2 regions of the Bacteroides cellulosilyticus genome follow, and region 2 is predicted to be linked to the other one. Evidence: riboswitches for the same ligand, from Rfam matches in the RefSeq annotation. Region 2 holds a riboswitch; the other holds the start of a gene.
What was found. Region 2 has a riboswitch for cobalamin ahead of K6V21_RS23715 (GNAT family N-acetyltransferase). Riboswitches for the same ligand answer to the same signal wherever they lie in the genome.
Positions count from the first base shown of each region.

Region 1 (5,256 bases), 810 kb from region 2:
GCCTCCTGCGTTTACGACCGTTTGCAGTCTCACCTGCACAAGCATCTGAATTATTCTTATTTCTGTAGCGTCATCTGCTGCCGCTATTTATTTGAAAGTCGGCGCCACATTCCCGGCCGGCGCTTCCTGAATTACAACAGTGTGTTGTCTTACTTCAAACGGGAGCGCGGGAGGTGATGGCAGAAAATAGATAAGGGAACTCCGAAAAAAGCCCGGAATGACAGAAGAATATATCTATATATTCTTCTTTTAATTTCTTGTATTTATTTATTAGTGTATCATTGATAGTACGGTTCGCTGTTCATGCGGAGAGATATATCACTTGCTATCAACGCGTTAAGTAGTACGCGGAGTTGTTCAAAAAAAGTTCGCTTCCGAAGGGCGCTTTTTAGGCAGCATTTACGTAGTATTGCAGTATTTACGCGGTGTTTACGCAATATTTAAGCGGCATTTATATCAAATGTTAGCCGAATAGCACCAATACTAGCCGGATGAAGCATTGTGCAGAACAAATGCGGTTTTATTGTAGTACTTTTGTGGCTATAAACAAAAGAAGTTATGAATGTATCGTATTTATTATCCCAATATGAATTAGCTCCGCCAACGAATAATTATTATCAATGCTTACAATTTATTAAGTATATCGCTTGTATCTTTTTCCTTTCCCAATTGTTAATCTTATAAATTAGAGTAAAATAGAACAATAAAAGAAGAAATTATGAAAAAGATTATCGCATTAATGATGTTAGTTTTCATAGGTGCATCCACAGCCATGTATGCACAGGAAAGTAAAAGTGAAAACCGCCGTGCAGAGCGTAAAGCACAGCGTGACGCAGAAAAAGCCAGGGAAAAAAGAGAAGAAGCACGGGCATATGCCGATGCTGTACAAGCTATCAACAACAGAAAATTCGTACTGGAAGCTGACCGTATTACGTTTAAAAGAGGACGAAGTGCTTTCGTTACATCAAATACCAACTTTGTTCTTTTAAACGGTGAAAAAGCATCCGTTCAGGTTGCTTTCAACGGCCCCTATGCAGGTCCTAACGGCATTGGCGGTATAACCGTAGACGGAAGAGTGGGTGAAGTTAAAACAGCCACAGATAAAAAGGGAAATGTAACTTGCAGTTTCAGTGTGATGGGTGTCGGAATTTCCGCACAAGTTTCCATCAGATTAACCCACGATACCAACAATGCATCCGTTACAATCAACCCGAATTTCAACTCAAACAGATTGTCACTGGATGGCAAAGTAATACCATTATCCGAATCGAGCGTATATAAAGGACGGTCGTTCTAATTACTGCTTCCCTAAATTGTACAATATATAGAGATATATCCGTGAATAAATATCATGTTCTTTTTCACGGATATATCCTTTATTTATAAATTGTGGCATCTTCACACAGAGATGTACCATTGCGACAATCATAAAACTCAAAAGTTTCTCTCATGTCCAAAAGTACTGCATCTGTCCATTCTACTCTCCGCTCCATTGACTTAACTTATTTCTCATTTCTTCAGTAGTTATCACTTCTCCCCGTTTCATCTGCTCCAATGCATTATCAACCTTTTCCTTTAACTCTGGAGAGAAGTAAAGAATATCATCCGGACAACGTCTATCCAATAAAGTCTCAATTTCTTCTAATAGGCGCTCATCGTTTACCGCCAATAGGCGTTGAAACAATAGTTGTTTACGTTCCGCTGTTTTCATGAAGCATTGTTTTTATTATACTACAAAGATAGTCTTTTTAATTTATTACGGATATAAACGACAAGACAGAATTCATATACTAAGCACTTTTATCTCCCCTACTCCCCCCTCTTTCTATGCCACAGGGAACATTTTCAAGGATGCTTTTTGTTCAGACAGACTTTTTTCATATCTTTGCAGCGGTTTTTGGTTCCATACCTCCCTGTCGCTATGGGGAGGATGGTGAAAAGGGAATCAGGTGTAAATCCTGAACAGACCCGCTGCTGTAAAATCCGTTTCAAATCTTGAATATACCCAATTAGCCACTGTCCGTAAACCGGATGGGAAGGCATTCAAAGATGGATAAGTCAGAAGACCTGCCAAAAATGATATAGTTTTAATGCTTTCGGGAAATAAAGCAGAAAAAACATTTAGTCTGGCAGTTCTTTATCCTCCATAAAGAATTCTCTCTCTTCATGTATATCCTCCCGAAAGTAAGTCATAAATACTTTAAAAAGACTGAAATGAAAGTTTTTTCATGTGTATTATTTATGCTGACTTGTCTTTCGCAGATAAGCATAATGGCACAAAACAAAATTACTCTATCGGGAAAGGTGACAGACCAGCATGGCGCTCCTTTATCTTTGGTGACGATTGCCGTAGAAAACACCTCATCCGGAACCTATACGGATGACAACGGCCGGTATTCCCTACAAGTCATACCCGGAAAACATACTCTTGTCGTATCTTTAGTAGGTTATCAAACTGTAAAGACACCCCTTAATATCCAGCAAAACAAAACACTCAATTTTACATTGGAAGAAAGCTCTGTTGTCCTGAATTCCGTTGAAGTATACGGAAAGACCCAGACACAGAAAGTGAAAGAAGGGGCTTTCTCTGTCAATGCTCTTGACATAAAACCCATCGTCAATTCACTAAACAACCTCAATGACCTGGTGAACCGGACAACGGGTATCAAGGTCAGAGAAGAAGGAGGTGTCGGTTCGGATTTCGATTTATCCATTAACGGTTTGTCAGGAAATTCCGTCCGCTACTTCCTGGATGGAATGCCACTGGACACCAAAGGAAGTGGCGTTTCGCTCGCTAACCTGCCGGTAAATATCATAGACCGGATTGAGATATATAAAGGTGTAGTTCCTGCAAGCCTGGGAACGGATGCATTGGGTGGTGCTATCAATATTATCACAAAAGAGGAAAAGAAGAACTATCTGGATGTCTCTTACAGCATCGGTTCATTTCATACACACAAGGCAGATCTGAACGCACAAATAGTGGAGCCCAAAACAGGACTGATTATCAAGCCTACCGTCGGAGTGAACTATTCGAAGAATGACTATAGGATGAAGGACGTGCAAATGCGGGATGAAAGTGGCGACAATTTCATTTATGGTAATCCTAAACGTTTCCACGATGACTACTTCTCTTTACTGGCACAAGTAGAAGCCGGGGTTGTCAACAAATCCTGGACAGACGCATTTTTTATTTCCGCTTCTTATTCCAAGACAGACAAGGAGTTGCAAACCGGCTCCGTTCAAGGCAAAGTCTATGGTATGGCAGAAAAGAACTCGGATGCCTGGAATATCTCGGCACGTTACCGGAAACGTGACTTCGTTTTAAAGAATATGCAGTTGAACGCCTCCCTTTCTCACACCTGGGACCATTCAATAACCGTGGATACTGCCTACCGGCAATATTACTGGGATGGCGGCTATATAGTGAGCCCGCGCAATGAAATTACGGGCAAAGGACCGTCCATGCGCCACTATAAACGTCCGTTGACCATTGCCCGCGCTAATCTGGACTATCAGTTGAACGAACACCACAACTTTAATCTGAACTACCATCTGAGCCGCACCGGCAACGACCGCTATGATGATTTGGATGACACTTTCGAGGCTTCCAAAGACATTGTGACCAAGCATATCCTGGGTTTTTCATACAACCAGTCACTTCTGAATGGAAAGATGGAAAATGTGTTTTTTATAAAAGATTACATCAACCACCCGAATATCCGACAAACTGACCAGGGCAGCGTGACGGGCTCTAATGAGGTGCGGGGAAGCACCACCAAGAACTATTTGGGTTATGGTGCCGGGCTTCGGTACACTATCGCAGAATTTCTCGCCGTAAAAGTATCCTACGAACATAGCGTGAGACTTCCCATTGCACGCGAACTGTTGGGCAACGGGGTCACCATCAATGCCAACGTGGCACTGGAACCGGAGAAAAGCAACAACTTCAATGCAGCACTGTTCGGCACGTGGCATCCTGCCGCCGGACATACACTTTACTATGAAGCAAACGGATTCTTCCGCAAGGTGGACAATTACATTCAGGCTAAGGTTGCGGAGAAAGAAGGCAGCATGCAATATACCAATGTTCCGGCAGTCCACATAAAAGGCGTGGAAGGAGAAGTGCGCTACGACTGGCAAGGTAAACTGCAACTTGCCACCAACGTCAGTTATCAGGATGCCCGTGACCAGCAAGAATATAAGGAGGGTGGAAAACCTTCGGCTACTTACAACAACCATGTACCCAACCGTCCCTGGCTGTTTGGCAGTGCGGAAGCATTCTATACATTCCGCAACATAGCCCTGCCCGAAAGCAAACTACGACTGGGATGCACCTACCAGTGGGTACATTGGTATTATCTTTTGTGGGATGCTTATGGTGCCGCCGAAGGCAAGGCACGCATTCCCGACCAGCAAATCCTCAACGCCGATATCAGCTACTCGTGGAAACGCGGACGCTACAACATCGCCTTTGAATGCACCAACTTCCTCGACAAGACGACCTACGACAACTACAAGTTGCAAAAGCCCGGGCGTGCTTTCTTTGCCAAATTCCGATTATTCATTAACTAATCATTAATACTTATTCAAAATGAAAAGATTCAAATTTACACTCCTTGCCTTTATGGCTGTCATGATGGCACTGTCGTTTACAGCTTGTTCCGACGATGACCCTACTCCTACCCCAGACCCGGGAATCAATGAAGGCGATTATCACTTCGACCTTTTTGTAACTGTGGACAAACATGGTGGCATGAGCAGCAAAAACACCACCATTGTCAAAAGTACCGCTGCACTGACGGCAGACCAAGGTGTTATCTCCGTTAAAAGAGCAGGTTCGGAACTCGGCGAATACTCCATGGAGTCCATCACAAAAGGAAAGTATTACTATCAGATTCCTTCGACCAGTGATCGCTTCGTGAAATACCAGATTAAGAATAATGCAATCCAGGTGATTGCAGAACGCCCTTTTAAGACCAATACTTATAAGGTACGTTCATACACACATGCCTGGATTGACGACAACACGCTTGTCATCATGTCCACCAACGGCACCAAGGACAAGGTGCTTTATACGAAACTGAACGCAGAGGATTTGACCATCCTTGCCGAGGGCGAATTGGAGATACCCGCCCCCACCGACTGGACAAAGCTGACTTCTTCGGGCATCCTTACCTATCGCCAGTCTGACAAGAAGCTGTACTACTTCTATTACTGGAAAGAAAAAGCCGGTCAGACTGTGGCAAGCGAACA
Region 1 is NZ_CP081903.1:5,342,659-5,347,914, forward strand. Features, by position in the region: gene K6V21_RS20280 (hypothetical protein) at 1-177, shown strand, start outside; gene K6V21_RS20285 (DUF4251 domain-containing protein) at 719-1,297, shown strand; gene K6V21_RS20290 (hypothetical protein) at 1,478-1,711, opposite strand; cobalamin riboswitch at 1,882-2,090, shown strand; gene K6V21_RS20295 (TonB-dependent receptor) at 2,215-4,575, shown strand; gene K6V21_RS20300 (hypothetical protein) at 4,595-5,256, shown strand, end outside.
Region 1: it holds a riboswitch for cobalamin, as region 2 does, so the genes downstream of both, K6V21_RS20295 (TonB-dependent receptor) here and K6V21_RS23715 (GNAT family N-acetyltransferase) in region 2, are expected to answer to the same signal.

Region 2 (5,256 bases):
GAAACTAGGTTGCATACGCCTTATACGGTATCTATGACTTTTTCCCGGTTGAGTAATACGACTTTTTCCGAAGGAGAGGTTTATGATGCTGTTATTCATTATGGTAAAACACGACTGTTGACTTTGCGTCCGTCTACGGAAAATGCTTCGATTGGATTCTCATATCGCTATACCTGTAAAAAAGGAAATAACCGTTTGAAGACGGATACTAATTTTGTCTACCTTTTCCCTTTGGCGCCTGGTAAGGTGGTTCGTGTTAACCGGATGGTGGCTTTAGAGAAATTCCTTGGGAAAGAAGGAGAGAAACGTGTTACAGGACTTGGCTTTTCTACAATTGCCGGTGATACCATTTTTGCTTCCCGTGGCGGGCTTGTGACCGAGATTGTTGATAATGCCGCTTCCACTTCTGAAAACACATCGTTCCATTCGACGGAAAATTATCTGGAAGTTTTCCATAAGGACGGAACTTTTGCCCGTTATAAATTATTCCAGAATGGAGGGATCTTTGTTTCTCCGGGTGAAGAGGTGATTCCGGGACAGCCGCTTGGCATCATTGGCGGAGAGAACTACAAGCAGGGTTCCCATTTGCGTTTCAGTATTTATTGTCCCGATCAGCCGGATTACTCGTATGTACCTGATTTTTGTCTTTCTCAGGAGGAAGTAGGCAAGCCTGAACCTCGTGTGATGTATAAGTCCTGGCATCCTGTCGCGGTTGTTGTGCGGGAGATGAGTAAGAAGGAGAAGAAGAAATTTCTGTCAAAGGAATGATTTGTTGACAAAAAGATAGTAAAGTATTTGCTAAATCTTGTGTAAATGCTTATATTCGACCCGTAGAAATTCTTCTACGGGTCTTTTTGTTAACTAAATGTCAAAATAATAAGCAAGCACTATGGAATTACCTTTTGCAGAGTCTTGGAAAATTAAAATGGTGGAACCCATTCGGAAGAGTACCCGCCAGGAACGTGAACAATGGCTGAAAGAAGCCCATTACAATGTGTTCCAGCTGAAATCCGAGCAAGTATATATCGATTTGATAACCGACTCCGGTACGGGAGCAATGAGCGATCGCCAATGGGCAGCGATGATGCTGGGCGACGAAAGTTATGCAGGTGCTTCCTCCTTCTTCAACCTGAAAGAAGTGATCACCCGTCTGACTGGTTTTGAATATGTCATTCCCACCCATCAGGGACGTGCAGCCGAGAATGTGCTTTTCTCTTATCTGGTACATGAGGGAGATATTGTTCCGGGCAACTCTCACTTTGATACCACAAAGGGACATATCGAGGGCCGGAAGGCCATTGCTTTGGATTGCACCATCGATGAAGCGAAGAATACTCAGTTGGAAATACCTTTTAAAGGCAATGTCGATCCTGTGAAATTGGAAAAAGCATTGCAGGAGCATGCTGACCGTATACCGTTTATCATCGTTACCATTACGAACAACACGGCCGGCGGACAGCCCGTATCCATGCAGAACCTTCGTGAAGTCCGTGCTCTTGCGGATAAGTATAATAAACCTGTATTGTTTGACTCCGCACGTTTTGCGGAAAACGCTTACTTCATCAAAATGCGTGAAGATGGCTATAGCGGTAAAACGATAAAGGAAATTACGAAAGAGATGTTCGACCTGGCAGATGGTATGACTATGAGTGCCAAGAAGGATGGTATCGTCAATATGGGAGGCTTCATTGCTACACGAAAAAAAGATTGGTACGAAGGTGCCAAAGGCTTTTGCGTGCAATATGAAGGGTATCTTACTTACGGTGGTATGAATGGTCGTGACATGAATGCACTTGCCACAGGACTGGATGAGAATACGGAATTTGATAATCTGGAAACCCGCATCCGTCAGGTAGAATATCTGGCAAAGAAGTTGGATGAATACGGTATTCCTTATCAGCGTCCAGCAGGCGGACATGCCATTTTTGTGGATGCAACGAAGGTACTGACGCATGTACCGAAGAAGGAATTCCCGGCACAGACTCTAACGGTTGAGCTATATCTTGAAGCCGGTATCAGAGGATGTGAAATCGGTTATATTCTGGCAGACCGTGATCCGGTTACCCGTGAGAACCGTTTTACCGGACTGGATTTATTGCGCCTGGCTATTCCCCGCCGCGTATATACGGATAATCACATGAATGTAATAGCAGTAGCGTTGAAGAATGTTTTCGACCGTCGTGAAAGTATTACTAATGGAGTCCGTATTACTTGGGAGGCTCCCCTGATGCGTCATTTCACTGTTCAATTGGAACGTACATAACTACTTTCTTTTTCATAATACAAATGAGGTTACCCGAATTCATATGTTGAAGGGGTAACCTCATTTCTTTTATTTATCTTCTTTCTCGTTATTCATTCTGTAACTTAATGCTCCTGACGGGCATTTCTTGATTTGAGCGATCAATTCTTCCGTCGTTGCATTTTCAGCCGTTATCCACGGTTTTTCTTTCGGATGATACACATTCGGAAGGGTCTTGGTACAAATGCCTGCATGTTGGCACAGGCCGGGTTGCCAGATGATGGTCACTTCCCCGTTCGTATATTCTTTCTTTATATTCATAACTATTTATTATTGAATGTGAATACCTTTCATTACAATTCTTTTCCATTCGGGATGTTTGTGAATGTATCCCGCTACAAACGGGCAGAGAGGTACTAATCTAAGTCCTTGTTTTTCTATATCTTTTAATGCTTTTTCTACTAACTGGCTGCCGATGCCTTTACCACCCAGTTGAGTGGGTACTTCGGTGTGTGTCAGGTAAATCTCCCCATTCGTTGATTTTATATACTCAATCTTTGGAGTATATTTATCGACATGGAACTCATATTGGTGACGTTCTTCATTGTCGATCAGTTCATAATCTGCTTCCATAACTCTTCGTATTAATTGTTTACTGTATGTATAACACGCGGATGATGAAATTTGTTTTGGGAAAGTTACAGAATAAAATGTCCGGGCGAAATCCCTTCGACCGGACACCATTCAAATAAACTTGGCAGAGTTTATTGTTCCTTACTTTCTTTGAAGCAGAGTGGATGAATGAAATGATGGGACGATTTGCCCGTTTCATTTAGACTCAACGCTTTTTCCTCGAAAGCAGTGATAAAAACAGTGCATGGCAGGTCTTCTGACTTGTTTCTGTTGCCAGGCGCCTTCCCGGAAGCGGACTTCCAGTGGCTATTGGTAGTTTGCCTGCAACCTATCATGAAACTTACAGCAGCGGGACTGTTCAGGATTTGCACCTGATTCCCTTTTAATTACCGTCTCCGAACAAAGACAGTAAACCAATGCATCGCAAAGATAAGGAAAAAAGTGATTAGTGGTTAGTGATAAGTGATTATTTTTTTATGCAATCACAAACCGCTAATCACTAATCACTTACCACTAACCGCTTCTTACTTTTCCTTTGCCAGCGTGAATACGAATTCCAATCCGCCACCCTGGTTGTTCTTGGCCGAAATGGTACCTCCATGGATGATTACCGAGTTCTTTACGATAGCCAATCCCAATCCCGTACCGCCCAGTTTGCGTGAGCGTCCTTTATCTACCCGGTAGAAGCGTTCGAATAAGCGGTTCAGATGTTCGGGAGAGACACCTACGCCGGTATCGGCAAAACTGAAATAGTAGAAATTCTCGTCCTCGCGGAAACAGCTGATGTTGATGCGTATATCCGTGCCTGCATAAGCAATGGCATTGTCCATCAGGTTGCGGAAAATGGAGTATAGCAGGGAGTAGTTTCCCCGTAGTTGTATCTTCGGTTTTAGGGAGTTGACTACGGTGATATGCTTTTCTTCCAGTTCCAGGGATACCTCGTTTACGATATTGCCTACCAACAGGCTGATGTCTACTTTCTCCATGTCGATCATGTTGGCGGCTTCGTCCATACGCGTTAATACGGAGATGTCGCGTAGCAGTCGGCTTAGCCGATTGCTTTGAGCATAGCATCGCTCCAGGAATGTCTGCATCTTCTCCCGGGAGATGTTTTCATTGTTGACGATGGTTTCCAAATAGCCCTGTATACTGCTGACCGGGGTCTTCAGTTCATGTGCAATGTTCTGTGTCAACTGGCGTTTCAGGCGTATCTGCTCTTCTTCCTGGGTGACGTCGTTGATGGATATCTCGAAGCTTAAGTCCTGGAATATAATACATTCTACAATAAACATACGTCCATTCTTATTGATGCTGATAGACATACGCTTTTCTTCCTTGCCCGGACGCTTGGGAGTCTTGTTGATGAAATCCGTGATTTTCTGGAACTCACTGATGGAGAATATTTCCTCTGTTGTTTGCAGGTTGGAGTCCGAAATCAGGTTGCTATACTGTGTAAACAGGTTGTTGACCAGGATTTCTTTCTTGTCCTTATTGAATACGCCCAATCCTTCATGCGAGGTTTGTAAGTGGGTGATCAATTTCTCCCGCTCAATGTATAGTGCCTCTTTGGTTTCCCGCAGTCGCTTGTATATTTGGATGATATGTTGTGAAATCTCTCCCAGTTCGTTGTGTGGGAAGGCGGATTGCATATCTGTTTCCACAGGCTCATTCTTATCGGCACGTTTGGCAAACTCGCGTAGCTGATTGATGGCTGTCCCCAGTTTAGAGGTGAATTTGTAGAAGATGAAAATTAATAGTAATGATACGATGAGGGTAAACCAGATGTAGTGCTGGTCTGCTGCAAGGTGTCTTACAAGGTTCAGGTCGTAGGGGAGGGCGGAACGTATGATGTAGCCTTCATAGAGTGTGGCAGAATAGAAGTAGGGCACTCCCGTTGTTTCGGAGGTACGGCGTACATCATATCCTTTTCCTTCTGCCAGTGCTTTTTGTACTTCCGGGCGGTTGATATGATTGCCTAATTTCTGATATTCGTAGCTGTCATATAATACGTCACCCTGTACATTAACTACTGTAATACGTAAATCCTGTTTAATGTATTTTTGCAGGTATCGTTCCAGAGTCGTGTTCCATAAGCTGTCCGGAATGCGGGCAAGCTCCTGGTGCAATCGTTCATTATAGTCCTGTAGCTGTATATCCAGCAGATCTATCTTATATTCTTTTTCACGTTGGTATTGATACGCCAGGAAGCATCCGGCAAATACCAGAAACAGTGAAATGACCGAAAGAAATAACTTCCGGCTGAACGACAGGAAATGTGTGGTATTATTCAGCTTCGAAGCAGTATCCATATCCTAAGCGAGTTACGATGCATTTACCATAAATACCTATTTTCTTACGCAAACGGGTGATATTCACATCGA
Region 2 is NZ_CP081903.1:6,152,332-6,157,587, reverse strand. Features, by position in the region: gene K6V21_RS23730 (M23 family metallopeptidase) at 1-768, shown strand, start outside; gene K6V21_RS23725 (tryptophanase) at 890-2,263, shown strand; gene K6V21_RS23720 ((4Fe-4S)-binding protein) at 2,333-2,563, opposite strand; gene K6V21_RS23715 (GNAT family N-acetyltransferase) at 2,573-2,875, opposite strand; cobalamin riboswitch at 3,104-3,308, opposite strand; gene K6V21_RS23710 (sensor histidine kinase) at 3,400-5,184, opposite strand; gene K6V21_RS23705 (response regulator transcription factor) at 5,159-5,256, opposite strand, start outside.